DNA from 2 places in the Micromonospora sp. NPDC049004 genome. Region 1 is predicted to be linked to the other one. Evidence: riboswitches for the same ligand, from Rfam matches in the RefSeq annotation. Region 1 holds a riboswitch; the other holds the start of a gene.

Region 1 (14,411 bases):
GCCGGCCCCGGGTGGTCAGCACATCCACGGCCGTGCCGACCCCGGCGGCGGAACCGGACACCTCGAACGCGACATCCGCGCCCGCGCCTCCGGTCCGCTCGTTCACGAGCGCCACCACATCGGTCGGCCCCGGGTCCACGGCCTCGATCCCGATCCCCGACGCGACTCCGCGCCGGAAGCCGTCCGGTTCCACGAGCAGGACCTCGGCCCCGCGCGCCCGGGCGACGGCCGCGATGAGGACGCCCACCGGACCGCCGCCGACGACCACCACGTGCTCTCCGGACGTCACCTTCGCCCGTCCGACGTCGTGCACCGCCACCGCGACCGGCTCGACCAGCGCCGCGTGGTCCAGCGGCAGATCGTCGGGGAGCGCAAGCACCAACTCGGCCGGCACCGTCCACGACGACTGCATCGCGCCGGGCGAGTCGATGCCGAGGAAGTCCATCGCGTGGCAGATGTGCGAATTGCCGCGGCGGCACGCCGGGCACCGCCCGCAGGCGCGGGTCGGCATCACGGTGACGGGCTGCCCGACGGTCAGCCCGGTGACGCCGTCGCCCAGCGCGGCGACCCGGCCCGACATCTCGTGGCCGATCACCGCCGACGCGCCCACCCGGGCGTCCATGTCGCCGTGGAAGATGTGCAGGTCCGTGCCGCAGATCCCGGTGTACGCCACCGCGATCCGCACCTGGCCGGGGCCCGGCGGTTCTGGGGCACGGTCCTCGATTCCGAGATCACGCGCACCCCGGTAGACAACTGCCTTCACTGCTGCTCCGTCTCAACGTCGTTGGTTCGTACGGGTGCGTACGCCAGGGGCGGCGAGATCCGCATCCGTTGTGTCGGCGCCATCGACACGGTAATCATCCGACCAATCCTGGTCCAGAGGCGGCTTGGGGTCGGGCGGTCTCAATGCCGCAGGGGCGCCACGTCGTTCTGGGACGGGACGGCATCGGCGAGCAGGGCATCGACCCGGACAGCCGGAACTGTGGGCATGTGCTCGGCCACCGCCAGCAGGCGCTTACCGGCCCGCTCCGGTCGGACGTTCGGGCTGCCGGCGGTCGGGTCGCCGGCCCGGTCTGCGGCCGCAGCGATCGCCACCTCGTCGACCCGGATGCCCAGACCCGGTGTGTCACCGAGAATGAACGCGCCGTCCTCGACGTGCAGGTCGAGGCCGATGCCCGCGGGTGGCCGCAGATCCTGTAGTTCGCTGACCAGGTGGTTCGGCACCGAGGTGGCGGCGTGCAGCAGCCCGACCGGGATGTTGCCGATGGGGCTGACGGGCAGGTCGTGGGCATGCGCCAGGGCCGCCACCCGCAGGAAGTGGGTGACACCCCAGACGGCCGCCATCTGGACGATGTCGACCGCGCCCGCCCCGATCAGCGGGCGGTACTGCTCCAGCCCGGTGAGGTTTTCGCCGGTGGCGACCGACGCCCGGACGCCCCGGCCGACGGCCGCCAAGCCCTCGGCGTCCCAGCGGCGGACCGGCTCCTCGATCCAGATCAGATCGAGGGTGCGTTCCAGCTCGGCCACATGCCGCACGGCCTGCTTACGCGACCACGCCTCGTTGACGTCGAGCATCAGACCGGGTCGCCGGCCGTGGCCCGCCTCGGTCAGCACCTCCCGCACCAGGGTGAGCCGGTGCCGGTCCCGCTCGATGTCGAGGCCACCCTTGAGCTTCGCGGCGCGCAGGCCGTACCCGGCGTAGACCTCGTACTCCGCGACCAGTTCGTCGTCGGTCAGACCGATGTCGAGGCCGGAGGCGTAGGCGGGAACACGTCGGTCCCGCCCGCCGAGCAGCCGCCAGAGCGGCTCACCGGCGAGCTGCGCCTTGATGTCCCACAGGGCCGTGTCCAGTGCGCCGATCGTCCCGAACACCAGCCCGCCGTGACCGGCCTTGAAGGTGTGTCGGAGCATCCGGTCGTACAGGCTGGTCACCGCGCGGGGATCCTCCCCCTCGATGGCCGGGAAGATCCTCTCGATCTCCACGTGCGGGCCCAGGCCGACGCCGCTGATCCCCGCGTCGGTCTCGACGATGGTGATCGGCAGCGTCGTGACGCCGTCGGGAAACACGCCGTTGGCGTCGCCGACCGGCCGGCCCCACTCCTGGACCGTCGTCAGGGTTCGATACCCGGTGATACGCATGTCAGCCTTTCGTGGAACCAGCGGCGACGCCGTCGGCGATCTGGCGCTGAAGGAACAGGTAGACCGCCAGGACGGGGATCGCCGCGATGAGCACCCCGGAGGCGAACGTCGGAATGTCCTCGGAGTACTGCCCCCGCAGCGAGGTCACCCCGACCATGAGGGTCCGGTGGTCGGCCGACGGCATCAGCAGCAGCGAGATGAGCACGTCGTTCCAGCAGAACAGCGTGTTGAGGATGCCCACGGACAGCAGCGCCGGAGCGCCCAGCGGCAGCATGATCCGCCGGTACACGCCGTACACGGTGTTGCCGTCGATCCGGGCCGCGTCGACGATCTCCGCGGGGATGGTCTTGTAGTAGCTGGTCATCAGAAAGACCGTGAAGGGCAGGAACTGCGCGACGTACGCGAGGATCAGCCCCGGGTACGTGTCGACGAGGCCGCTGTCCGCCATGACCCGGGCCAGCGGCACCATGATCACCTGGAAGGGGATGAAGAGCGCCGCGAGGCAGCCGATGAACAGCGCCGTCGAGCCCCGGAAGCGCAGTTGGCTCAGCGCGAAGCCGGCCATCGACCCGAATAGCAGCAGCAGGAACACTGAGCAGCCCACCACCAGGATCGAGTTCGCGGTATACCGGCCCATGCCGATGCTTGTCCACGCCGTGGTGATGTTCTCGAAGCGCAGCGAGTCGGCAAGCGAGAACCGGTCGAGAATGTACTCCCGGCGGGTCTTCATGGCGACGTTCGCAGTGAACAACAGGGGATAGATCGTCGCTACCGCGAGGAGCCCCATCGGGATCACGAGCAACCATCTGCCCAGTCGGACGCGGGACATCAGTCCTCCCTCCCCGCTCGTCGGAGCAGCTTGAGCTGCAACAGCCCGACGACGAGCATGATGACGAACAGGACAGTGGACGCGGCCGACGCGAGCGCCGGCCTGTTCATCTGCCCCTGCTGGATCCAGATGTAGTACTCCGGCAGGTACGTCGAGCCCTCCGGGCCGCCACTGGTCATGACGTAGAGCAGGCCGAACATGGACGTCAGCATCCCGATCATCGTGGTCACGAAGACGAACTGGATGGTGCGGGAGAGGCTGGGAATGATCACGTGCCAGATCACCTGGGCCAGGGACGCGCCGTCCACTCGGGCGGCGTCCAGCAGCGCGGCGTCCAGGGTCGCGAAGCCCGCGAGGAAGACGACCAGGGCCATCCCGAAGGTCGCCCACACGTGCACCCCGACGACCGCGAACATCGCGACGTCCGGATCACCGAGCCAGTCCACCGGGCCGATGCCCACCGAGGACAGGACAACGTTGACAGGACCGTCAAACGAGAGCAGCAGGTTGAAGATCGCGCCGACGATGACCGGCGACAGCACGGCCGGGAAGAAGTAGACGCTGCGGTAGAACCGGTGCCCCGGTACGCGCAGGTAGATGAACGTGGCGAGCAGACCCGGGATGGCCACCGCCACCGGCAGGAGCAGCACCAGCAGCCCCACGTTGCGCAGCGCCTGTTGGAACAGGGGATCGTGCAGCAGGTCGACGTAGTTGGCGAAACCGACCATCGCGCCGTCGCGGTCACCGTCGCCGGTGAAGGAGAAGTTGACGCCGAGCAGCAGCGGCCACAGCCGCAGCAGCACGAGGATCAGGACTGCCGGGGCGACCAGCACGAAGGGTGCCAGTTGCTCGGCACGGCGGCCGCCGGCGGCACGCCGGGAAACGGCGCGGTCGCGCGGCGGCGGTGCGGAGGGCGGGACCCCGCCGGCCCGCCCGGCCGAAGCCGAGCGGACCGACGGGAGCGACTTACCGATCGTCACGAGATCAGCCCGCCGTGTCCGAGGCTGCCATCTGCTTCACGACCTCGTCGACGCTCGTCGAGCCGCTGAGCAACTGCTGCGAGAGGCGGCCCATCAGGTCGAGCGACTTCGAGGAGAGCGCCACGTGTGGCGCCGGCTTGCCGGTCTTGAGCGCGCCGACGATCGTGGTGACGGCCGGCCCGCTCGCCGACACGTCGATCGTGGTGTCCGCGGTGATCGCGCCGGCGTTGGCGTAGAACGCCTTCAGGGCGTCGGTGGAGGTCAGCGAGCGCACCAGGTCGGCGGCCACCTTCGGGTCCTTGGTCCACTTGGCGACCGCGTAACCGATACCACCGTCGTACGGCAGGCTCGGGGTGGCGCCACTGGTCACCGTCGGGGCCATCATGACGCCGAGCTTCTCGGGCGTGACGAACTCGTTGAAGTCCTTCCAGTGCCCGATGTCCGACATCAGCCCGATGATGTGGGCGGCCTTACCGGACTGGAAGACGGCGAAGGCGTCGTTGAACATCGCTGTGGAGTTGGCCCCGTCGTTGTTCAGCTTCGCGGTGCCGGTCTCCTTCCACAGCTCGAAGAGCCGCTTCACGTTGGGCGAGTTCCAGTCGCGCTTGCCGGCGATCCAGTTGTCGTACTCCTGCGGGGTCAGGACGCCCGATGCCATGGCCGACAGGAAGAACTGGATGCCGTAGCCCTCCTTGTTGCCGAGGGCGAAGCACTTGGCACCTGTTGCCTTGGTGATGGTGCCGCAGTTGGCGATGAACTCAGCCCACGTCGTGGCCGGCTTCGCCGGGTCGAGGCCGGCCTTCTCGTAGAGCGCCTTGTTGTAGTAGATCGGGTGGCCCTGCAGGGTCACCGGAGCGGCGTAGGTCTTGCCGCCCTTGGCGAACGCTTCCCAGCCGGCCAGCCGCTGCCGGTCCTCGCCGACGTACTCGTCGAGCGGCTGGAGCGAGTCCACCCGGTCGCGGATCTGGCCGCCACCGTTGAACAGGATGACGTCCGGCCCCTTGCCCGACTGGATGGCCGCACCCAGCAGCGTGTAGTACTGATCGAACGGCTGGGCCACGAACTCGACCGTGACGTCCTTGTGCTTCCTGGCGAAGTCGGCCTTGGCCTTCTCCACGTACTGCGCGGAGCTGGCCTCGCCGGACTTCCAGTCCCAGACGACCAACTTCTTGTCCGAGCCTCCGGACGATGAACCCGAACCTGTCGCGCTTCCACAGCCTGTCAGGGCCAGCCCTGCAACGAGGACCGCGGACCACACTGCTCGTTGCTTCATCGTTGCTCACCTTCATATGGGGAGTGGCCGAGGAAACGGCCGTCGATGCAAGATTGACGAGAACGTAACTCGTATGACGTGTGACGTCAACGGTTGGCCGTACACTGGTGCGGACTCGTGGGCCCGCTCCCGCGGCTACGCGGAGGTGAACGTGACGACATCGAACCAGCCGGCCGTCAATGGCGCGACGGCACCGACCTGGGCTCGCCGCCCGGCCAATCTGGCTCAGGCGATCACCGCCGAGCTGGTGACCCGGATCGTCCAGGGAGTTCACCCGTCCGGCACGCCGCTGCCCCCCGAGCCGGTGCTCTGCGAGACCTTCTCCGTGAGCCGGACGGTCATCCGGGAAGCGGTGAAGATCCTGCAGGAGAAGGGGCTCGTGCAGGTCCGTCAGGGCAGCGGAACGCTCGTCACCCCACCCTCGGCGTGGGACATGCTCGACGAGCTCGTCCTCGCGGCGACCATCGCCGAGGACGACACCCTGGCGATCCTCGACGACCTGGTGGTCACCCGACGGGTGCTGGAGTCCGACATGGCCAACGTCGCCGCGCGGCTCGCGGACGAGGAGACCGTCGACCGGCTGCGGGCCCTGGTGGACCGGATGGACGAGCTGGTGGACGACCACGTCGCCTACCAGGAGCACGACCGCGCCTTTCACGACACGGTCATGCAGGCGTCGGGCAACCGGATCGCCCGGGGTGTCGTCCGGTCCCTGGAGAGCCAGGTCGTCAACACCGCGCGCTACATGGGCCAGCCGGAGCGGGCCATGTGCGTGGCATCGAACCAGGGGCACCGGCGCATCTACGAGCGCATCGCCGCCCACGATCCCGACGGGGCCGCGCAGGCGATGTTCACGCACATCACCGAGGCGTGGCTCGTGCGGCGCAGCGGGCCGGGCAGCCCGACGCGGCTGCAGCGCTGACGACCCGTCGCGGCGGCGCTGACGAGCCGGTCGCCGGGCGTTGGCGACCCGGTCCGGCCGGCCCGCGACGGCGGCGCGGAAATCCAGATTCGTCCATCGCTTGAGAATGTTAGCGATAACAGACTACCCTCGGGCCGCAGAGGCGAAGGGCACGCTTCACCGCTCCACTCGATCCGCCGAGGTCGATGGAGTAGCGCATGACCAACGCCCGCTGGTGGGTGTCCGGGCCTCCCTCAGGGACGTTGACCACCGCCGTTGACAACGGCGGGCCGCCGCGCGCGGGAGCCATGGTGGACCCCCGATCCCTCCTGCCGTTCCCGCGGCACGGCCACCACCGAGGTCCCCAAGCGACCCGCGACGACACGCGGCACCCGCCAGCGAGAACGGCGAACCGTGCCCCGCCGTTGTGACCCACCCTGGAGGTACCGATGCACCCCACACCGCCACCACGGACGAAGAACCGGCTCCGGCGCGGCGTCGCCCTGCTCGTGAGCCTGCTGCTCATCCCGGCGCTGGCGCCGGCCACGGCAGCCCACGCGGACAACCCCATCGTCCAGCACATCTACACCGCCGACCCCGCTCCCCTGGTGTACAACGGGCGGGTCTACCTCTACACCGGCCACGACGAGGACGGCTCCACGTACTTCACCATGAAGGACTGGCGGGTGTGGTCGTCGGCCGACATGGTCAACTGGACCGACCACGGCTCGCCCCTGAGCGTGAGCACCTTCAGCTGGGCGAGCGCCAACGCGTGGGCCGGCCAGGTCGTCGCGCGCAACGGCAAGTTCTACTGGTACGTGCCGGTGACCGCCCGGGCGACCAACTCGATGGCCATCGGCGTCGCGGTCTCCGACAGCCCGACCGGGCCGTTCCGGGACGCCATCGGCCGTCCGCTGGTGGGCAACGGCGAGATCGATCCCACCGTGTTCATCGACGACGACGGCCAGGCGTACCTGTACTGGGGTAACCCGAACCTGTGGTACGTCCGGCTGAACGCGGACATGATCTCCTACAGCGGCAGCGCCACCAAGATCCCGCTCACCACCGCCGGGTTCGGCACCCGGACGGGGAACACGAGTCGGCCGACCCTCTACGAAGAGGGCCCGTGGGTCTACAAGCGCAACGGCATCTACTACAACGTGTTCGCGGCGGAGTGCTGCTCCGAGTTCATCGGTTACTCGACCGCGACCGGCCCGACCGGCCCCTGGACCTATCGCGGGACGGTCATGCCCCGCCAGGGCGCGAGCTTCACCAACCACCCCGGAGTCATCGACTTCAACGGCGGCTCGTACTTCTTCTACCACAACGGAGCGTTGCCCGGTGGCGGTGGTTACACCCGTTCGGTGGCCGTGGAGAAGTTCACCTACAACACCAACGGCACCATCCCGACGATCAACATGACCACGACGGGCGCCCCCCAGATCGGCACCCTGAACCCGTACGTGCGGCAGGAGGCCGAGACGATCGCCTGGGGCTCCGGCATCGAGACCGAGCCGGCCGGCGAGGGTGGGATGAACGTCGGGTTCATCGAGAACGGGGACTACATCAAGGTCAAGGGCGTGGGCTTCGGTACGGGCGCGACGTCCTTCTCCGCCCGCGTCGCCTCGGCCACGTCCGGTGGCACCATCGAACTGCGCCTCGGTAGCCCCACCGGCACCCGGGTGGGCAGCTGCGCGGTGCCGGGCACCGGCGGGTGGCAGACCTGGCAGACCGTCTCCTGCCCGGTCAGCGGCGCCACCGGGACCCAGGACCTGTACCTGCGCTTCACCGGCGGCAGCGGCAACCTGTTCAACATCAACTGGTGGCAGTTCCAGGCCAGCGGCACCACGACGCCCAGCCCGACCCCCACGCCGACGCCGACTGCGACGCCCACCCCGACGCCCACCCCGACGCCCACTCCGACCCTCACCCCGACACCGACGGTCCCGGCCGGGGAGTCCTGCGCGGTGACCAACACCGTGGTCAACACGTGGCAGGGCGGATTTGAAGGACGACTGACGGTCACCAACTCCGGGGCCTCGTCGCTCAACGGGTGGCGGGTCACCTTCACCCTCCCCAGTGGGCAGACGGTGTCCCAGGCCTGGAACGGCACCGTCACCCAGACGGGCAACCAGGTGACCGTCGCGAACGCCGCCTACAACGGGCAGCTCGCGCCGGGAACGTCCACCACCGCGGGCTACCTCAGCACGAGCGCCACCACGAGTCCTCCCACCATCACCCCGACCTGCTCGCCCGCCTGAGGGTCACCCACCCCCAAGAACACCCCCACCCCGTCCCCACCCCGCCCGCCGCCGACGTTGATCATGAATGTGGTGCCCCTGATACGCCGATAGGGGAGCAGCACATTCCTGGTCGACGGGGTGGGGAGGGGGTGGGGTGGGGGTCCTAGAAGTCGTCGTCGAAGGCCACCGTCCCGGTCACCCCCACCTGGTACGCCGACACCCGCCGCTCGAAGAAGTTGGACAGCTCCTGGACGTCCTGCAACTCCATGAAGGCGAAGGGGTTGACCGACCCGTAGTGCGGGGCGATACCGAGCTGGACGAGACGACGGTCAGCGACGTGCTGGAGATACTCCCGCATGTCCGCCAGGGTCAGACCGGGCACGCCCTGACCCACCAGGTCCTCGGCGAACTGGACCTCACACTCGACGGCCTCGGTGAGCATCTGGCGGACCTGGTCGGCGAGGTCGTCGTCGAACAGGTCGGGCTCCTCGGCCCGCACGGTGTCCACCACGTCGAATGCGAACGCCATGTGCATCGACTCGTCGCGGAAGACCCAGTTCGTGCCGGAGGCCAGGCCGTGCAGCAGGCCGCGGGAGCGCAGGAAGTAGACGTACGCGAACGCGCCGTAGAAGAACAATCCCTCGATGCAGGCGGCGAAGCAGATGAGGTTGAGCAGGAACGCGCGCCGGTCGTCCCGGGTCCGCAGCTCGCGCAACTCGCCCAACGAGTCGATCCAGCGGAAGCAGAACTCGGCCTTGCGGCGGATCGAGGGGATGTTCTCGATGGCGGCGAAGGCGGCGAACCGTTCGGTCTCGTCGGGCACGTACGTGTCGAGCAGGTTGAGGTAGAACTGGACGTGCACGGCCTCCTCGAACAGCTGCCGCGACAGGTAGAGGCGGCCTTCCGGACTGTTGACGTGCTGGTACAGGTTGAGCACGAGGTTGTTGGCGACGATCGTGTCGCCGGTGGCGAAGAACGCGACGAGCCGGCTGACCAGGTGCCGCTCGGCCGGCGACAGCCGGTCCAGGTCGGCGAGGTCGGCGTGCAGGTCGACCTCCTCGACAGTCCAGGTGTTGCGGATGGCGGCGCGGAACCGGTCGAAGAAGTGCGGGTAGCGCATCGGGCGCAGAGTGAGATCCATCCCGGGGTCGAGCAGCATGTGCGTGGTCCTCGTGTCGGCGGTGGTGTCGGCGATCGGGTCGGCGGTGGTCACTGGCAGGCCTCGCACGACTCGGGGTTCTCCAGCGAGCACGCCAGCGCCTCCGCGTCGACGGCAACTGGTGCGACAGCGCTGACGGTGGCCTGTTGGATGCGCGTGGCGGGGCGGGAGCGCAGGTAGTAGGTGGTCTTGAGCCCGGCCTTCCAGGCGTACAGGTACATCGAGGAGAGCTTGCCGATGGTGGGCGAGGCCAGGAACAGGTTCAGCGACTGGGACTGGTCGATGAACGGGGCGCGGGCGGCGGCCAGGTCGATCAACGCCCGCTGCGGCAGCTCCCACGCGGTGCGGAACAGCTCCCGCACGTCGGCCGGGAGTTCCGCGAGGTCCTGCACCGACCCCTCCGCGCGCCGGATCGCCGAGCGGATCTGCTCGGTCCACAGGCCACGTGCCTTCAGCTCGCGGACCAGGGCCGTGTTGACCTGAAGGAACTCCCCGGACAGGGTCTCGCGCTTGAACAGGTTGGACACCTGCGGTTCGACGCACTCGTAACAACCGGCGATCGAGGCGATCGTCGCGGTCGGCGCGACCGCCACCAGCAGCGAGTTGCGCAGCCCGTACTCACCGACCCGCTGGCGCAGCGCGGCCCACCGCGCGGTCTGCGTACCCTCGACGCCCCACAGGTCGGGCTGGAGCTGGCCCCGCGCGGCCCGGGTCTGCGCGTACGCCGGATGCGCGCCGACCTCGCGCGCCAGGTCGGCGGAGGTCTCCAGCGCGGTCAGGTACAGCTCCTCGCTGATCCGGGTGGACAGCTCCCGCGCGGCAGGCGAGTCGAACGGCAGCCGCAGCGCGAAGAACACGTCCTGCAGGCCCATCAGCCCGAGCCCCACCGGCCGCCACCGGGGGTTGCTCGCCGCCGCCTGCGGTGTCGGGTAGTAGTTGATGTCGATGACCCGGTCGAGGAACGTCACCGCCGTCCGGACGGTGGCGCGCAGTCGCGGCCAGTCGATGCCGTTCTCGGTCAGGTGGGCGGCGACGTTCACCGAGCCGAGGTTGCACACCGCGGTCTCGCCGTCGCTGGACACCTCGATGATCTCGGTGCACAGGTTGGACAGGTGCACCACGTTGCCCGACTCGGCCGTCTGGTTGCACAGCCGGTTGGCCGCGTCCTTGAAGGTCATCCACCCGTTGCCGGTCTGCGCCAGGGTGCGCATCATCTTCCCGTACAGCTCCCGCGCCGGCACCTGCCGCACGTAGCGGCCCTGCGCCTCGGCCGCCCGGTACGCGGCGTCGAACCGCTCCCCCCACAGGTCGGGCAGCTCGGGAACCTCGTTCGGGTCGAACAGCGACCACACCTCGTCGGCCTCGACGCGGCGCATGAACTCGTCCGGGATCCAGTTGGCGAGGTTCAGGTTGTGCGTACGCCGGGCGTCCTCGCCGGTGTTGTCCCGCAGTTGCAGGAACTCCTCGACGTCCGGGTGCCACGGCTCCAGGTAGACGCAGGCCGCGCCCTTGCGCCGGCCACCCTGGTTGACCGCGGCGACGCTCGCGTCAAGGGTGCGCAGCCACGGCACGATCCCGTTGGACTGCCCGTTCGTGCCGCGGATCAGCGCGCCCCGGGACCGGACCCGGGAGTACGCGATGCCGATGCCACCGGCGAACTTGGACAGGCTCGCGACCTGGGCGTAGCGCTGGTAGATCGAGTCCAGCTCGTCGCGCGGCGAGTCGACGAGGTAGCACGACGACATCTGCGTGTGCCGGGTGCCCGAGTTGAACAGCGTCGGTGAGCTGGGCAGATAGGCCAGGCTGGACATCAGCCGGTAGAAGTCCACGGCCTCGTCCGGCGTACGGGACAGACCGCAGGCCACGCGCAGCAGCCAGTACTGCGGGGTCTCCAGCACCAACCGGGTGGTGGGGTGGCGCAGCAGGTACCTGTCGTAGACCGTGCGCAGGCCGAAGTACTCGAACCTCCGGTCGCCGTCCCGGTCGATGGCGTCGTCGAACGTTCCCGCGTGCGCGGCGACGAAGGCGGCGGTCTCATCCCCGATCAGCCCCTGCGCGTGGCCGGTCCGGATCGCCGCGCTGAACGAGGTGACGCCCTGTCGGCGTACCTCCCGGTCGATGTGGCCGGCCAGCAGCCGGGCGGCGAGGCGCGAGTACTGCGGCTCCGTACCGATCATCTCGGCCGCGGTCTGGATGGTCAGCCGGTCCCGCTCGGCCGTCGTCGCGCCGTCGTACAGGCCGCTGACCGTGCGGGTCGCCACCCGCAGCGGGTCGACGTCGGGCAGGTCGTCGGCCCAGCGCTCGACCTCGGCGACGAGCGTGCGCACGTCCACCGCCTCGCGGGCGCCGTCGCGTTCGCGGACCTGCGTCGGCGTACCCCGGCGGGCCGTGCCGCCGCCGGTCGCGGCTACCTCGGTAACTGTCACCACTCACTCCTCGCGAGCTTGAGACCTGACGGCCCTCGGCACGGGGAGACCGACACCAGCGGACGCCACGCCTCAGCGGGCGCGGATCCGAAAGGCGTCGGCCGTCCCACGCGGCCTCCGACCACCGCCCACCCGGATGCGGGTACGCGGCGCGCTGGCAGGTCTTCGGACTCGCGGGCACGACCGGTGTTCACCCGGTCCCCTACTGGCCGTCGCTTCCCAGGCCAAGTGGCGGCCCAGTGCTGATGACGGCTGTCGTTCCCACTCACCGCTGCGGGGCAGTCCCGGAATTCCACCGGGTTCCCTCTTGCCTCGGCCACCCTGGGATGAGTGGCCGAACCAGCTGCGGTCGACACCATATATAGGGGCGACTGGGTTTGTCACACCCCACATGTCGGGTCCGGGCGTGTCGCGGTCGTCGGTGACGGTCCTCGTCGATCCGGTCGGCGACGGCGGGCGCGCGAGCATCGGGCGGCGTCGCATTCGGACCTCGCCGCCGGCTTGACCGAGGAGAACCGGCACCGATACGGTCAACCCACTATCTGCGGCGACGCGAGGGAAGCCGGTGAGAATCCGGCGCGGTCGCGCCACTGTGAGCGGTCCCCGACTACGGGGCCGCGAGCCAGGACGCTCGGTCGTCCGCAGCCTTGCGATGGGGACGCGTCATCCCCGAGGAGGTTCGTGCACGCATGTCCAGTTCCACGTCCAGCCAGCCGCTGGTGCACCCCGCTGCCCCGACCCGTCTCCTGTGGACGGTCCTGGCCACCGTCGCCGTGCTCAGCCTGCTGGCCTATCTCGTCGCCTTCGACCAGGGTGCCGTCTCGCGCAGCGGGATGTACCTGCACGAGCTGATGCACGACGGCCGGCACCTGCTCGGTGTCCCGTGCCACTGACCGGCACCGGCACCGCACCCACGTTCGTCACGGTTCTCCTGCGCGGGCTGCTCGCCGGCCTGGTGGCCGGCCTGCTCGCCGGAACGTTCGCCTACGTCGTCGGCGAACCCCACGTCGAGGCGGCCATCGCCATCGAGGAGGCGGCGACACACGCCGACCCCGCCGCCGGTGGGCACCAGCACGACGAGGACGCCCTGGTCAGCAGGAACGGCCAGCGCGGCGGGCTGTTCCTGGCCACCGCCCTCTTCGGCGCCGCGATGGGTGGCCTGCTGGCCACCGCGTACGTCCTGCTGAACCGGCGGCGGCGCACGGTGGACGACGGGTGGTCCGGGCTGCTGCTGGCCGGCGGCGCGCTGCTCGGGGCGGTGATCGTGCCGTTCGTCAAGTACCCGCCGAACCCTCCGGCGGTCGGCGACCCGGCCACCATCGACCAGCGCACGGTCACCTACCTGCTGCTGGTGGTCCTCGGCCTGGTGGCGGTCTGGTCCGGTTCGCTGGGTTACCGGGCGGTCGGCGAGCAGGCGCCGGTGTGGCTGCGCGCCGCGGCGGCCGTCGGCGGTTTCCTGCTGGTCACCGGCGTGGCCTACCTGGTGCTGCCGTCGTTCCAGGAGGTCCCGGGCGACTTTCCCGCCACGCTGCTGTGGAGCTTCCGGCTCGCCTCCCTCGGCACCCAGGTGGTGCTGTGGACCGGGATCGGCCTGCTCTTCGCCGCACTGATGCACCGGCAGCGCGCGGTCACCGACGCACGACTGGCCGGGTGAACCCCACCAGCCTGCGGCTGGTCGCCCACGGTCACACCGCCGCACTGCGGCGGGCCCGGTTCGGCGGGGACGACGCACTGGACGAGGGCGGCCGCAACGCCGCCCTCGCCCTGTCTCCCGGTGTGCTGGGTCGGCGGGCGCCGTCGGACGACACCGACGCCTGCCTGTCCAGCCCCGCGGCGGCGGCCGTCCAGACCGCGTACGCCCTCGGCCTCGCGCCCGCCCTGGAGACGGCGCTGGCCGACTGCGACTACGGCGACTGGACCGGCCGGTCGCTGCAGGAGATCGCCGGCGCGCAGCCCGACGCGCTGCGCGAGTGGCTGTCCACCCCGGACGCCGCGCCGCACGGGGGCGAATCCGTCGCCGCCGTGCACGAGCGCGTCGGCCGGTGGCTGGACGGACAGCGCGGCCTCGGCCGACGGGTCACCGCCGTCACCCACCCGCTCGTGATCCGGGTCGCGGTCGTACACGCCCTGGGACTGCCGCTGGTGACGTACCGGCAGTTGGACGTCGAGCCGTTGGCGATCGTCCGGCTCACTGACCACGGCCGACGGTGGCAGCTCCGGCTGAGCGCGCCCCCGGCACCCGTGACCGGCTGACGAGGGTCGACCACGGCTCCTGTAGAGCTGCCCCAGATGTGGGGCGGCATCGACGGACCCGGGCCCGACGGGATCGGATCGTTGGTCACTGCCCGGCGCCGGCACTGACCGTCAGCGCCGGCGTCGCCGGAGGATCGTGGCCGTCGGCGGCGCATGGACGCCGGCGGGCGGCGCGGCGGCGGGCGGCGCGGCGGCGGCATTGACGTTC
Region 2 (14,411 bases), on a different contig from region 1:
CCCTTCTTCGCGCCGGCCGCCGCGCTGATCGTGCTCGGTCAGGCTCGCGGGCAGCGGATCCGGCGGGCCGTCGAGGTGGTGCTCGGGGTGGCCGCCGGCGTGCTCGTCGCGGACCTGGTCGTGCAGGCGCTCGGCCCGGGCAGCACGTGGACCGTCGGCACCGTCATCCTGCTCACCGTCCTGCTCGCGGTCGCCTTCGGCGCCACCGGCGTGACCCTGGTCCAGGCCGCGGTCTCCGCGCTCTACCTGGTGGTGGTCGCACCACCGGACGGGTCGCTGGTGCCGTTCCGCTTCGTCGACGCGCTGGTCGGCGGCGCGGTGGCGCTCGCCGTCAGCCTCCTCGTCGACGCCCGGCACCCGCTCGCCCCGCTCGTCGCCGAGGTGCGGCGGACCTTCGACGAACTGGCCGGTCTGGTGGGCGGGATCGCCGACGCGCTGGACGGTCGCGACGAGTCGGCGGCGATGGCCGCGCTGACGCGGGCCCGGGGCATGGACGCGCGGGTCGGCGGGCTGCGCGAGGGCGTGCTCGCCGCCGGGGAGGCGCTGCGGCTCAACGTGCGCCGGCGCCGGCACATCGGCCGGCTGCGATCGGTGGACGAGTCGATCCGGCAGACCGACTACGTGGTCCGCAACGTCCGGGTGCTGGCCCGCGCCGGGGTGACGCTCAGTCGACTGCGGACCCCCACACCGCCGGAGTTGGGCGAGGCGCTGCGCTGCCTGGTCGACGCGATCCGGGAGGCCGGCGAGGCGCTCGCCGCCGACCTGGACGGGCGGGAGGAGGCCGCCGACCGGCACGCCGCCCGGGCGGACGAGGCGGCGCTGGCCGCCGTCCACACCGCCGGGCAGCTCTTCGGGTCGACCCAGACCCTCCCACTCGCCATGATCATCGGTCAGATCCGGGCGACGGCCATCGACCTGCTGCGGGGCGTGCACCCCGACGACGACGCCGCCGTCCTCGCGCGCGTGGACGAGGCCCTCGGCCTGCCCGCCGTGTGACCGGCGACCCCGTCATCCGGTGAGCCACTCGACGGCGCTCGCGCAGATCGGGTCGGGGACGTCGTGGCCGCCGGGGAACTCCTCGTACGTGACGTCGTAGCCGAGGCCGCGCAGGTGCGGCACGAAGCGGCGGCTGCACACGTCGATCGGCAGGACGCGGTCGTCCACCCCGTGCGAGACGAAGATCCGCGGCCGGCCGCGGACGAGCGGCGGCGCGGCGAAGCCGGGGGAGAAGGCCAGCACCGCGTCCACCAGGTCGCCGTTGGCCAGGCCCAACGAGAGGGCGTACGAAGCCCCGTCGGAGAAGCCGCCAAGCGTCACACCACTGACGGGGTAGCCGTCGAACGCGCTGGCCAGCAGCGCGTCGACGTGCTGCACGTCCACCCCGAAGCCGCCGGCGATCAGGTCCCAACTGGTTCCCGACGACTGCGGGGCGACCAGCAGCAGGTGCTGCGCGTCCGCCACCGACAGCAGCAGGTCCAGGCCCTGCCGTGCGACGCCGCCCGCCCCGTGCAGCAGCACCACCAGCCGGTACGCGACCCCGTCGGCCGCCGGCTCCGGCACGTACGCCATCGCCGGCCGGCCGCCGTCACCGCCGGGCAGCGGTACGAGACCGGTCGGACCCGACACCACCGGCGGGTGCGCACGGGTGGTCAACCGGCCGTGCCGGGGACCCTGCGCGGACGCTCCGGTCGGCGGCGCGGAGTCGGACACGGACCACCACTCCTCGCGGTCGGCGAACGGTGCGAGGCGCTTACCCGACCGTCCGCCGGTTAACCGGCCGGCCCGCTCAGGCGCTGTCGCGGGTCACGAGGGCGGACGGGAAGAGCGTCACCGGCGCGGCCGGGCGGCCGGCCAGCACGGCGGTGGCCGCCGCGGTGGCGATCCGGCCCACGGGGTGACTCGCGGTGGTCAACGCCGGCGCGGTCATGCCGGCCAGCGGGATGTCGTCGAAGCCGGCCACCGCGACGTCACCGGGCACCCGCACACCGCCGTCGCGCAGCGCCGCGATCACCCCGAACGCGGTCTCGTCGCTGATCGCGAAGATCGCGTCCACGTCGGGCCAGCGGCGCAGCGCCTCGCCGGCCGCCGCGCGGCCACGCGCCGCCGTGAAGTCGCCGTCCACCACCCGCTCCGGCAGGCCGGCCTGGCCCATCAGTTGGCGGTACGCCTGCACGGGGCGCCGCGAGCACGGCAGCCACGCCGGGCCGGTCACCATGGCGATCCGGCGGCGGCCCGTCGCGTACAGGTGGCGCAGCACCGCGCCGGCGCCAGCGGTGTTGTCGACGTCGAACGACGGGACCTCGGCCGAGCCGATGCCGATCGAGGCGATCCGTCCGTGCAGCGACCGGGGTACGGCGTCCAGGAGGGCCTCGGTGGTGTTGACCAGCACGACGCCGCACACGCTGCGGTCGGCGGCGAGCTGGTCCAGGCCGCGTGGGTCGCCCAGCGGCAGCCAGTGCAGCGCCACCCCGACGCCGGCCGGCGCGCACACCCGGGCGGCCGAGCCGACGACCCGGTGGACGTACGGGTCGTCCAGCACCGCCGCGCTGGCCCCGGCGGCGGCCACCACCAGCCGTACGCCGCCGCCGCGCACCAGCGCCCGGGCGGCCGGGTTGGGCACGTATCCCAGCTGGTCGGCGGCCGTCACCACGCGCTCCCGGGCGTCCGGCGAGGCGAACCCCGTCCCGGCGATCACCCGCGAGGCCGTGGACCGGGACACCCCGGCGGCCCGGGCGACGTCCTCCAGAGTCGCCGGCCGGTGTGCCGCTGCCGTCATCGTGCCCTCCCCCGGCGCCCGCCCGGGGCGGGCGTACGCCTGCCAGGAATCATCCTCCGGCCCGCGCGTCCCCGGTAAGGGGCCAACCCGCTTGTGGTGGTAGCGCTCTCAGGTGTGCGATCGTGCCAGGAGATCACCTGAGAGGAAGAGGACCCACAGCTGTGAGCGCCCCCACCAGCCCGGCCGTCGTCCCGGACGCCACCGTTCCCGAACGGATCGTCCGGCTCGCCCGCAACGGCGTCGCCGTCACCTTCACCCTGAACGGCCTGGCCGTCGGCAGCTGGTTCTCCCGGGTGCCGGCCGTCCGGGAGGCGCTGGACCTGTCCGCCGGGCGCCTCGGCCTCCTGCTGCTGGCGATGAGCGTCGGTGCGCTGCTGGCCATGCCGACCTCCGGGCTGCTCGCCCAGCGCCTCGGCTCGACCCGCACCGTGACCATCGCCACCGTGCTGGTCGCGGTGGGCCTGATCGTGGCCGGGGTGGGCGCGACGGTCGCCGGGTCGGTCGTCGTCGTCGCGGTCGGGCTGGTCGCCTTCGGCTACGGCTCCGGCGCCTGCGACGTGGCGATGAACGTGGAAGCCGCAGCCGTGGAGCGGCGGTTGGGGCGGACGATCATGCCCCGTTTCCACGCGGCCTGGAGCCTCGGGTCGGTGGCCGGCGCCGGCCTCGGCGCGGGTGCCGCCCGCCTGGACGTGCCGGTCGGCGCGCACCTCGCCGCCGTGGCCGTGGTGGTGCTCGTCGGCACCGTGCTCGGCAGCCGGCTGTTCCTGCCGGTCGTCGACGACGCGGTCGACGGGTCGACCGACACCAGCCCGGCCGGCCGCCGCCGGGCCCAGCTCGCCGCGTGGCGGGAGCCGCGCACCCTGCTGATCGGGCTGTTCGTGCTGGTGGCCGCGTTCACCGAGGGCAGCGCCAACGACTGGTTGGCGGTCGCGTTCGTCGACGGCCGGGACCTGAGCGAGGCGGCCGGCGCGGCGGTCTTCGGGGTCTTCGTCGTCGGCATGACCCTCGGGCGCACCGCGGGCACGCTCGCCCTGGACCGGTGGGGTCGGGTGCCGGTGCTCTGCGGCACCGTCCTGCTCGCCGCCGCCGGCGCCGCTCTGGCCGTGCTGGCCGGCTCGGGGCCGGTGGCCATCGTCGGCGTGGCGCTGTGGGGGCTCGGCGCGTCGCTGGGCTTCCCGGTCGGCATGAGCGCGGCCGCCGACGAGGAGGCGCACGCGGCGGTGCGGGTCAGCGTCGTCGCGGTGATCGGCTACACGGCCTTCCTGGGCGGGCCGCCGCTGCTGGGCCTGCTCGGTGACCACGTCGGCATCCTGCGGGCGCTGCTGGTGGTGCCGCTGCTGCTCCTGCCGACGCTGGCGCTGGTGCCGGCGCTGCGCCCGCCGCGGGCCGGTGGGTCGGCTCCGGAGCGGGCCGACGAGCAGGCTCCGGCAGCACAGAAAAACTAACCCAGATCGCCCCGTGGCGGTATCGGGTGCGCGGCCGAGTGCGTCGCGCGCCCGCGCTGGCTACGGTCGCCCGATGCCAACCGACGAGATCACCGCCGCCGCGGCGGGCAGCTGGACCCTGGGCGACCGCACCGTGCACCGGATGGGCTTCGGCTCGATGCGGATCACCGCGAACCCCGACCGCGACCGTGCGATCGCGCTGCTGCGCACCGCCGTGGAGCTGGGCGTCAACCACATCGACACGGCCGCGTTCTACGTCTCGCCCGGAGGGACCCTGCGGGTGGGCACCGGCCCCGCCCGCTACGCCACCGAGCTGATCCGCGCGGCGCTCGCCCCGTACCCCGAGGATCTGGTCATCGCCACCAAGGTCGGCTTCGGCTACGACCCGGTGGCCGGATTCACCGAGGCGGAGACCCCCGCGCAGCTGCGCGCCCAGGTCGAGGAGAACCTGCGCCGCCTCGGCCGCGAGCGGCTGGACGTGGTGAACCTGCGGCTCGGCCGGGGGCCGGGCGCGGTGCCGCTGGCCGAGCGGTTCGGCGCGCTAGCCGAGCTGCGCGCCGCCGGGCTGATCCGGCATCTCGGGCTGTCCAACGTCCGGCCCGAGCAGGTGGACGAGGTGGCGGGCATCGCGCCCGTGGTCTGCGTGCAGAACAACTACGGCGTGGACGCGTACCGGGAGCAGGACGCCTTCGTCCGCGCCTGCGGCGAGCGGGGCATCGCCTACGTGCCGTTCTTCGCGCTGGCCGGCACGAATCGGGAGGCGGGTGCGCGCGCCGCGCAGGGCGCGGCAGTCGAGGCGGTCGCCCGGGCCCACGGCGTCACCCCCCAGCAGGTACGCCTGGCCTGGACGCTGCACCAGGGCCCGCACGTCCTCGCGATCCCCGGCACCGGCGACCCGGCTCACCTGCGGGAGAACATCGCCGCCGCCTCCCTGCGCCTGACCCCCGAGGACCTGACCCGCCTGGCCTGACCCTCACCGGAGCCAGACCCGGAGGGGGCCCACGGGGAGGAAGCCGGCTCGGCGGGCAGGTGCCAGGTCGGGGATGGTTTCGTAACCGACCAGGGGCACGCCGGGCAGGGTGGCCACGATCGCGTGCCAGATCTCGTCCGGGTCGTCGCCGTGGCTGAACACGTTGGAGACGCCGGCCGGGTCGTCGCCGCTGACGACCGCCCCGCCGACGACAGCGCCCCGCTCGTCGTGACGGGCCAGCACCCGGATGCGCCTGTCGGCCAGCAGCGCCGGGCGGAACAGCTCCCCACCGCCGTGGGCGCGCGCCCAGGCCGCCAACCCCTGCCCGGTGGTGACCGGGGTGAGCGGCGTGCCGGTCGGCGTGCCGGTCGGCGGGCGGTGGATCCACTGCGCGTCGAAGAGCACCCGGAATCCGTACGCCGAGAGGTCGAGGTCGGCGAAGCTGTCCTTCACCGACGCGCCGGGCCCGACGTCGATCCGTGCCAGCAGCGCCTCGGGGTCGACGCCGGGGCGCAGGGTAACCGCGTCCGGATACCACTGTGGAGAGCGGCGGGGCACCGACCACGCGTCGGCGTCGAACCGGCCGGCCAGCCCGTGGCTGGCGCACACGGCGTCGCACCATCGCGCGTTGTCGTGCGCCGCCGCCTCCCGCAGATCCGTCGTCACGCCCGGCAGCCTACGAGGTCAGGACCCGGTGAGGACGACGAGTTTCTGGGTCGCGCGGGTCATCGCGACGTACCTGTCGACAGCCCCCTGGACGCCCTCGCCGAACGCCTCCGGGTCGACGAGGACGACCAGGTCGAACTCCAGCCCCTTGGACAGTTCCGGGGTCAGCGATCGGACGCGGTTCGTCGTCGGCCCGAACGTGGGGTCGCCGATGACGCAGGCGATCCCGTCGGCGTGCTCGGCGAGCCAGCCGTCGACGATCGTGTCCAGCTCGCGTACCGATCCGTGGGTCACCGGAATCCCGTTGCCGCGGATCGAGGTCGGCACGTTCGCGTCCGGGAGCACGGTCCGGATGACCGGCTCGGCCTCGGCCATGACCTCCCGTGGCGTCCGGTAGTTGATGCTCAGCGAGGTCATCCTCACCCGGTCGAGGCCGACGCGCCGCAGTCGTTCCTGCCACGACTCCGTGAACCCGTGACGGGCCTGGGCGCGGTCCCCGACGATGGTGAAGCTGCGCGACGGGCAGCGCGACAGCAGCATCTGCCACTGCGCGTCGGTCAGCTCCTGCGCCTCGTCCACGACGATGTGCGCGAACGGGCCGGCCAGCAGATCCGCGTCCGCGCTGGGGAGCACGGCCTCGTCGACCAGCGCGTCCTGCAGGTCCAGTTGGCGCAGGCTCGACAGCACACCCTCGCCGTCGTCGTAGGCGTGGGCCTCGATCAGCTCGTCAACGACAGTCGCCATGCGCGCGCGTTCGGCGGCGATGGTGGCCTCGCGGCGGCGGGTACGCCCCGACGCCTCCGGGTCGCCGAGGCGCTGCCGTGCCGCGTCCAGCAGCGGCAGGTCGGACACCGTCCAGGCGCGGGCGTCGACGCGCTGGAGCCGGCGGATGTCCTCGGGGCCGAGCCAGGGGGCACACCTGCGCAGATAGGCGGGCACCGACCACAGGTCGGCGACGATGTCCGTCGCTTCGAGCAGCGGCCAGGCGCGGTTGAACGCCGTGCGCAGCTCCCGGTTGCGCACCAGCGACCCGCGCACCAGGTCGTCCGACTCGTCGCCGTCGTACCTCCCGAGCAGGATCGCCAGCAGCTCCTGAAAGATCTCGTCACGCGCCTCGTTGTGCGGCGTGCCGGGTCCGGGCGCCTCGAACGCCTGGGCCCAGTCGTCCGCGCTCAGCCGCACGTCGGTGTCGCCGGCCGTGATCGTCATCGCCGTGGTCGGCGGCTCCTCGTAGAACCGCACGGCCGCCTCGATCGCCCGCACCAGGTCCGCGGAGGACTTCAGGCGGGCCACATCCGGGTCGGCCTCGACCGTCGCCGCGGCACCCTCGGGTACGAGGTCACGCAGGGTGCAGGTCTGCACGTCGTCCTCGCCGAGGCTGGGCAGCACGTCGGCGACGTACGCCAGGTAGGGCTCGTGCGGGCCGACGAACAGCACCCCGCCGCGGCGGTGCCCGAGGCGGGGGTCGGAGTAGAGCAGGTACGCGGTGCGGTGCAGCGCCACGACGGTCTTGCCGGTGCCCGGCCCGCCGTCCACGACGAGAGCGCCCCGCGATCCGGCCCGGATGATGGCGTCCTGGTCGGCCTGGATGGTGCCGAGCACGTCGCGCATCCGGGCCGACCGGTTGCCGCCGAGGCTGGCGATGAACGCGGACTGGTCGTCGAGCGCCGCGTGCCCCTCGAATCCGTCCGGGGTGAACACCTCGTCCCAGTAGTCGCTGATGCGGCCGAGCGTCCAGCGGTACCGACGCCGGCTCACCAGGCCCATCGGGTTGGCGTGGGTCGCACCGAAGAACGGCTCGGCCGCCGGGGAGCGCCAGTCGAGCAGCAACCGCCGGCCGTTGCCGTCGGTGAGGCCGAAGCGTCCGATGTAGACGGGCTCGGGGTCGTCCGCGCTGACGATGCGCCCGAGGCACAGGTCCAGACCGAAACGACGCAGGGCACGCAGGCGATTGGTCAACCGGCGGATCTCCTCGTCCCGGACGACCGCCTGGCGGCCCTTGCCGGCCGGCGCCCGGCGCTCGACGTCGAGGCGGTCGGACAGGTCGGCGATCGACCGCTCCAGGCTCGCCGCGATGACCGCGAAGTGCTGCTCGTCGCGGGCGATCAACGCCGGATCGGCCTTGGCGGCGAGGTTGTCGGGAAGATCGAAAACGCTGGCCGCCGCCGACGACGTGTGCATGTACTGGCTCCCGTTTCCGCAGGTCCTGGCCTTGGACGGGCAATTCTGCGGTACACCGGGGGCCTTGCCGCAAGTCCCCCCATGCGGTATATGTTGGATATGGCGGGGAGAGTGTTCCCCGTCCTCAGGGCTTCCGCTCGACGTAGACGAGATCCATCGTGTCGGTTCGCCCGCCCCAGCGGAGTTCGAGGTGCCAGCAACCCGCGCGCGGCATGTCGATGATCGACGGGCCCGGCCCCCCGGCGACCTCCCTCGTCACAGTGGTGTCGGTGCCGTCCAGCGTCGCGGTGATCACCAGCGTGGCCGGCGCGGTCGGGTCGGGTGACGTCGTGGCGGAGCGGGCCACCCACAGGATCTTGTTGTTAGACCCGTCCGGCCGGGCCAGCGCCAGCGGGTGAGCGAACAGCACCGCCACGATGTCGCCCCTCGCGCCGAAGACGTGCGGCATGCGGGTGTCGCCGTGGAACCCGGCGTCCGCCCAGTCGGGCAGCGACCCCGTCTCGACCCGCGACGCGCAGCCGGTCGCCGTCCGCACCGATGCCGTGGCGGCCGGCGTTGCTGCCGTGCCACCGGCCGCCGGCGTGGACGCGTCGCCGGCCGCGGTGGTGGTCGGGTCGGCGGCCGCGCAGCCCGCCAGCAGGAGAACCGACCCCAGCAGAAACCTGCCCCAGGTGGCCATTTGCGCTCCCTCCATGCAAGACGTGTGCCCTCGCACCGGAGAGACACCTGTCGCGCCGGCCGGGTTCCTAGGGGAGTGACCGGGCGATGTCGAGCGCCTCGGTCTCGCTGAGTTCACCCTCCAGTCGGTAGGTCACGTCGGCCTCCTCCCAGATGAGCGTCGCGGCGGAGAGCCGTGCGGTCTCCTTACGGACCAGCCCCGACCGGTCCACGTACGACACGACGTGGGGACCGTCGACCCAGATGGCGAAGTTGCCCTTGACCTGCGTCCACTTCGCTTCCGGTCGGTCGGTCTGCTTGTGGAAGGTCAGGTCGAGGCGACCGTCGAACGCGTCGAGGCGCAGCCTGCCGCCGTCGTAGAGCAGCGTCGCCACCCGACAGGCGCCGGTGCCGTCCGGGTCGGCGACCAACGCCCGCTCGGGTGGACCCAGCGTGGACGGCATCCGGATCGGAAAGCGCACCGCCCGTCGCGCCTCAGCCAGCCCGACAGTCCGCTGCGACGGCAACGGCGACGGCTCGCCGGTGGGCAGCGACGGCGTGGGCGAGGTGGCGATGCTGACGCCGGCGAAGCGCAGCACCTCCCCGAGAGCGCCGGCGATTGCGGTACGCGTCGGCGGCAGCACCGCGACCAGCAGGGCCGCGAGCGCCGCCGCGACGGAGGACCGCCACCGGCGACGCCGCCGTACGCCCCTGACGAGCCGGTCCCGTACGCCCGCTGTCACGTCCGGCGCGTCGGGCGTCGCCAGCCACGCGGACAGGTCGCGCAGCTCGGCTTCCAGGTCGCCCGCGTCCCGGTCGAGGTCACCCATGGCGCACCTCCTCGTCGGCGAGCAGGGCGCGCAGCTTCGCCAGTGCCCGCGACGTGCGCGACTTCACGGTGCCCCGGGGCCAACCCAGGGTCGCCACGGTCTCCTCCTCGCTGAGGTCGAGGAAGAACCGGCAGACGATCACCTCACGGTCGCGTACCGGAAGTTGGCGCAGGGCCGCCACCAGCGCGGCGCGGCGCTCACCGGCCAGGACCGCGCCGACCGCGTCGTCCTCGCCTGCCTCCGCGGTCGGGATCGCCGCCGCTCGCAGGACCAGGCCGTCGCGGCGCGTGCGGGAGCGGTGCAGGTTGCGGGTCTCGTTGGCGACGATCGCCAGCAGCCAGGATCGGAAGGACGACTCTCCCCGATAGCGGGACAGCTTGCGGTACCCCTTCACGAACGCCTCCTGGATGACGTCCTCGGAGTCCGAGCCCGCGCCGAGTAGCACCGCCGTCCGGTGCGCGGACGCGGTGTGCCGGGCGACCAGGAGGTCGTACGCCTCCAGGTCACCGGCCCGGGCGCGGGTGACGAGCACGTCGTCGTCCAGGGGAACCTCCGGTTCGATCACACCTGTGACACCGCGCACACGCGCCAGGTTCCGTCGGCGCCCCGCCGAGTCAGATTTCTCCCACCCGGCGTGCAGCGTATTGCCAGGAATCGGTGCTGAACTGGAGAGGCGTCCGAGGAGAGGGGCTGAGCATGGGCTGGTTCAACCGGCGGTCACGGGGCACCGAGGCGACCCCGACGAAGCTGGACCGCGAGGCCACCCGGGACGATCTCGCCGCGCTGGAGTCGTTCGTCGCCAGCCGGCGGGGAGTGGAGTTCTACCTGGAACCGGAGACCACCGCGACCGACACCACGGTGGTGGCGATCGCCCACGACGGCGAATGGATCCGTCGCCGCACCGGCACACCCCGCGCGGCGGGCGCCATCGCCCGCAAACACGCGGTGCCGCTGTACGAGGCGGCCCGCACCGGCTACCCGGAGCGGATGCGGGTGTGGAACCGGGCCCACCCCGAGCGCCACGCCCGCTGAGACTCCTTTGCCCAGAAGCCCCCGCCGCCGGCCAGCGGCGCGAGCCAGAGTGCTCTGCCCATCCTTTGCTCTGCTTACCCATACGCGACAGTGACGCTCCCTTTCTGTTGCTTATGGGGAAGCAGAGCAAAGGATGTCGGGCATTGATCCGGGGCATCGAGGTCGGGTGATCCGCGGTCGTGTCGACGGCTGAAGCTCGGTGACGCACGCCCGTTCGTCGGGCCGGAGCGGCGTTGACCCGCAGCGCACGGGTGTGGCAGCATTCGCGGCCTGACGGCAGTGAAGGAAGTCGGTGCGAATCCGACGCGGTCCCGCCACTGTCACCGGGGAGCGATCCCCCCTCGTGAGTCACGGCCGTGTGTCTGCGGTTGGAAGGCCGGGGGAGAGCGTCGATCCGGAAGCCAGGATACTTCGGCCGTCGGGACGTACCCCAGGGCGTGGACACCCGAGGAGGACCCGATGACGCTTGGCGTCTCCATCATCATCGACGGCTGCTGCCGTCTTGCGCACCGCGGCCGTGCCGTCGCCGCGATCGGCATCGACTCCGTTCACCGCTGAGTTCCGGACCGCCCCGCCCGTCGCTCCCGGCCGCAGGCCGCTGAGCCGGCCGGATCGCGGCGTCCGCTGAACCCTGCGCCCATCCCACGTCGCCAGGCCGCTCTCACGAGCGTGCCGACGTTACCCTCCGGAGCCTGCCGTGCGCGTTCTGCTGCTCTCCACCGCCGACACCGACCTGCTGGCCGCCCGCGCCAGTGACGCCGACTACCGGCTCGCCAACCCGGCGCGGGTGGCGGCCGACGAGGTGCCCGCCCTGCTCGACGGCGTCGACCTCGCCGTCGTACGCCTGCTCGGGGGTCGGCAGGCGTGGCCGGACGGCCTCGCCGCGGTCCTCGCCGGCGGCGTGCCGACTGTCGTGCTCGGCGGGGAGGCGGTGCCCGACGCGGAGCTGATGGCGGTCTCCACCGTGCCGTCCGGAGTGGTCACCCAGGCCCTCGCCTACCTTGTGGAGGGCGGGCCGGACAACCTCGGACACCTGGCCCGGTTCCTTTGCGACACCGTGTTGCTCACCGGCGAGGGGTTCGCCCCGCCCGCGCCCACCCCGGCGTACGGCGTCCACGGCGACCACCCGATGGACCCGCGGCGGCCCACAGTGGGGATCGTCTTCTACCGGGCGCACGCCCTCGCCGGCAACACCGCCTTCGTCGACGTCCTGGCCGAGGCCGTGCGGGAGGCCGGCGGCAACCCGCTGCCGATCTTCTGCGGCTCGCTGCGGGGCCTGACCACGGGCGCGGGCCCGCTCGGGCTGTTCGCCAGCTGTGACGCGCTGCTGGTCACCGTGCTCGCGGCCGGCGGCGCGGTCGCCGCCGACGCGTCCGGGGGCGGTGACGAGGACGCGTGGGACGTCGGCGCGCTCGCCGCCCTGGACGTGCCAGTCATCCAGGCACTCTGCCTGACCAGCACCCGGGAGCAGTGGGCCGCCAGCGACGCCGGGCTGTCCCCGTTGGACGCGGCGATGCAGGTGGCCATCCCCGAGTTCGACGGCCGGATCGTCACCGTGCCGTTCTCGTTCAAGCGCATCGACGCGGACGGCCTCTCGGTCTACGCCGCCGACCCGGAGCGGGCCGCCCGGGTGGCCGGCATCGCGGTGCGTCACGCCCGGCTGCGGTACGTGCCCAACGCGGACAAGCGGGTCGCCGTGGTGCTCAGCTCGTACCCCACCAAGCACTCCCGGGTCGGCAACGCCGTCGGGCTGGACACCCCCGTCTCGGCGGTCCGACTGCTCGCCGCGCTGGCCGAGGCGGGTTACCACCTTGGGGACGCGCCGCCGCCCGACGACGGCGACGCGCTGATCCACGCCCTGATCGCCGCGGGCGGGCACGACGTGGAGTGGCTCACCCCGGAGCAGTTGGCCGCCGCCGAGGCGCGGGTGCCCGGCGAGACCTACCGGCGGTGGTTCGATCAGGTGCCGGCCGGGCTGCGCGAGCGGATGCGGGAGCACTGGGGTGAGCCGCCCGGCGAGTTGTACACCGACGGCGGCGACATCGTGCTCGCCGGACTGCGCTTCGGCAACGTGGTGCTGCTCATCCAGCCGCCGCGCGGCTTCGGGGAGAACCCGATCGCCATCTACCACGACCCGGACCTGCCGCCCAGCCACCACTACCTGGCCGCGTACCGCTGGCTTGCCACGCCCGTCGCGGACGGCGGGTTCGGCGCGGACGCCGTGGTGCACCTGGGCAAGCACGGCACCCTGGAGTGGCTGCCCGGCAAGGGCCTCGGCCTGGCCGCCGACTGCGCCCCCGACGCGGTCCTCGGTGACCTGCCGCTGGTCTACCCGTTCATCGTCAACGACCCCGGCGAGGGCACCCAGGCCAAGCGCCGCGCGCACGCCGTGGTGATCGACCATCTGGTGCCGCCGATGGCCCGCGCCGAGACCTACGGCGACCTGGCCAAGCTGGAACAACTGCTCGACGAGTACGCAACCGTGCAGGCCCTCGACCCGGCCAAGGTGCCCACCGTGCGGGCCCAGATCTGGGACCTGGTGCGCGCCGCCGAACTGCACCACGACCTGCACGCCGAGGCGATGCCCGACGCCGACGACTTCGACGACTTCGTGCTGCACCTCGACGGGTACCTCTGCGAGGTCAAGGACGTGCAGATCCGCGACGGGCTGCACATCCTCGCCGACGCGCCGACCGGCGAACCCCGGGTCAACCTGGTGCTCGCCGTCCTACGCGCCCCGCAGATCTGGGGCGGCGCCCACGCCCTGCCCGGCCTGCGGCAGGCGCTCGCCGCCGCGTACGGCCTCGACGAGCAGGAGCTGCTCGCGTCGCCCGGACAGCGGATCGCGGTGCCCACGGCGCTGACCGACGCGGTGGACGGGCCCGCCGGCACGGCCGCCGACGCCGTCGACCTGATCGAGGCGCTCGCCCGGCGGCTGGTCGTCGGCATGGAGACCCTGGACTGGGCCGTGGACGCGGTCGACGCGGTGGTCGCGGAGGTGACCGGCCAACCCATCCCGGACGCCGCCGCGGTGCTGCGGTTCGCGGCCACCGAACTGGTGCCCCGGCTGGCGCGCACCACCGACGAGCTGACCCACACCCTCGGGGCGCTGGACGGGCGGTTCGTGCCGCCCGGCCCGTCCGGTTCACCGACCCGGGGCCTGGTCAACGTGCTGCCCACCGGCCGCAACTTCTACTCCGTCGACCCGAAGGCCATCCCCAGCCGCAACGCCTGGGACGTCGGGGTGGCCCTCGCCGACTCGCTGCTGGCCCGGCACCTCGCCGACACCGGCGCGTACCCCCGCTCGGTGGGGTTGACCGTGTGGGGCACCAGCGCCATGCGCACCCAGGGCGACGACATCGCCGAGGTGCTCGCGCTGCTGGGCTGCCGTCCGGTGTGGGACGAACGGTCCCGGCGGGTCACCGGCGTCGAGGTGGTGCCGACCGCCGAACTGGGCCGGCCCCGCGTCGACGTGACAGTGCGCATCTCCGGCTTCTTCCGCGACGCGTTCCCGCACGTCGTGGCGCTGCTCGACGACGCCGTGCGGCGGGTCGCCGCGCTCGACGAGCCGGACGAGGAGAACTACCTGCGGGCGCACGTCGCCGCCGACCTGGCCGAGCACGGTGACGAGCGCCGGGCCACCGCCCGGATCTTCGGCTCCAAGCCCGGGGCGTACGGCGCGGGCCTGCTGCCCCTGATCGACGCCCGGACGTGGCGCAGCGACGCCGACCTGGCCGAGGTGTACGCGGTGTGGGGCGGCTACGCGTACGGCCGGGGCCTGGACGGGCGGGAGGCGCGCGCCGACATGGAACGCTCCTTCGCCCGGATCGCGGTGGCGGTGAAGAACCAGGACA

Evidence for each region. Region 1 has a riboswitch for cobalamin ahead of AB0B97_RS01425 (ribonucleoside-diphosphate reductase subunit alpha). Riboswitches for the same ligand answer to the same signal wherever they lie in the genome.
Region 2: it holds a riboswitch for cobalamin, as region 1 does, so the genes downstream of both, cobN (cobaltochelatase subunit CobN) here and AB0B97_RS01425 (ribonucleoside-diphosphate reductase subunit alpha) in region 1, are expected to answer to the same signal.

What each region holds. Positions count from the first base shown of each region.
Region 1 covers NZ_JBEZFG010000001.1:344,467-358,877, reverse strand. The annotation lists gene AB0B97_RS01465 (alcohol dehydrogenase catalytic domain-containing protein) at 1-763, opposite strand, end outside; gene AB0B97_RS01460 (mandelate racemase/muconate lactonizing enzyme family protein) at 904-2,139, opposite strand; gene AB0B97_RS01455 (carbohydrate ABC transporter permease) at 2,141-2,968, opposite strand; gene AB0B97_RS01450 (sugar ABC transporter permease) at 2,968-3,948, opposite strand; gene AB0B97_RS01445 (extracellular solute-binding protein) at 3,953-5,221, opposite strand; gene AB0B97_RS01440 (FadR/GntR family transcriptional regulator) at 5,373-6,143, shown strand; gene AB0B97_RS01435 (family 43 glycosylhydrolase) at 6,572-8,383, shown strand; gene AB0B97_RS01430 (ribonucleotide-diphosphate reductase subunit beta) at 8,529-9,524, opposite strand; gene AB0B97_RS01425 (ribonucleoside-diphosphate reductase subunit alpha) at 9,575-11,950, opposite strand; cobalamin riboswitch at 12,089-12,309, opposite strand; cobalamin riboswitch at 12,508-12,581, shown strand; gene AB0B97_RS01420 (CbtB domain-containing protein) at 12,640-12,843, shown strand; gene AB0B97_RS01415 (CbtA family protein) at 12,834-13,604, shown strand; gene AB0B97_RS01410 (histidine phosphatase family protein) at 13,601-14,203, shown strand.
Region 2 covers NZ_JBEZFG010000009.1:153,261-167,671, reverse strand. The annotation lists gene AB0B97_RS25580 (FUSC family protein) at 1-996, shown strand, start outside; gene AB0B97_RS25575 (phospholipase) at 1,009-1,710, opposite strand; gene AB0B97_RS25570 (LacI family DNA-binding transcriptional regulator) at 1,787-2,776, opposite strand; gene AB0B97_RS25565 (MFS transporter) at 2,938-4,221, shown strand; gene AB0B97_RS25560 (aldo/keto reductase) at 4,295-5,191, shown strand; gene AB0B97_RS25555 (hypothetical protein) at 5,195-5,857, opposite strand; gene helR (RNA polymerase recycling motor ATPase HelR) at 5,876-8,038, opposite strand; gene AB0B97_RS25545 (hypothetical protein) at 8,163-8,717, opposite strand; gene AB0B97_RS25540 (hypothetical protein) at 8,785-9,525, opposite strand; gene AB0B97_RS25535 (RNA polymerase sigma factor) at 9,518-10,087, opposite strand; gene AB0B97_RS25530 (hypothetical protein) at 10,222-10,557, shown strand; cobalamin riboswitch at 10,840-10,969, shown strand; gene cobN (cobaltochelatase subunit CobN) at 11,255-14,411, shown strand, end outside.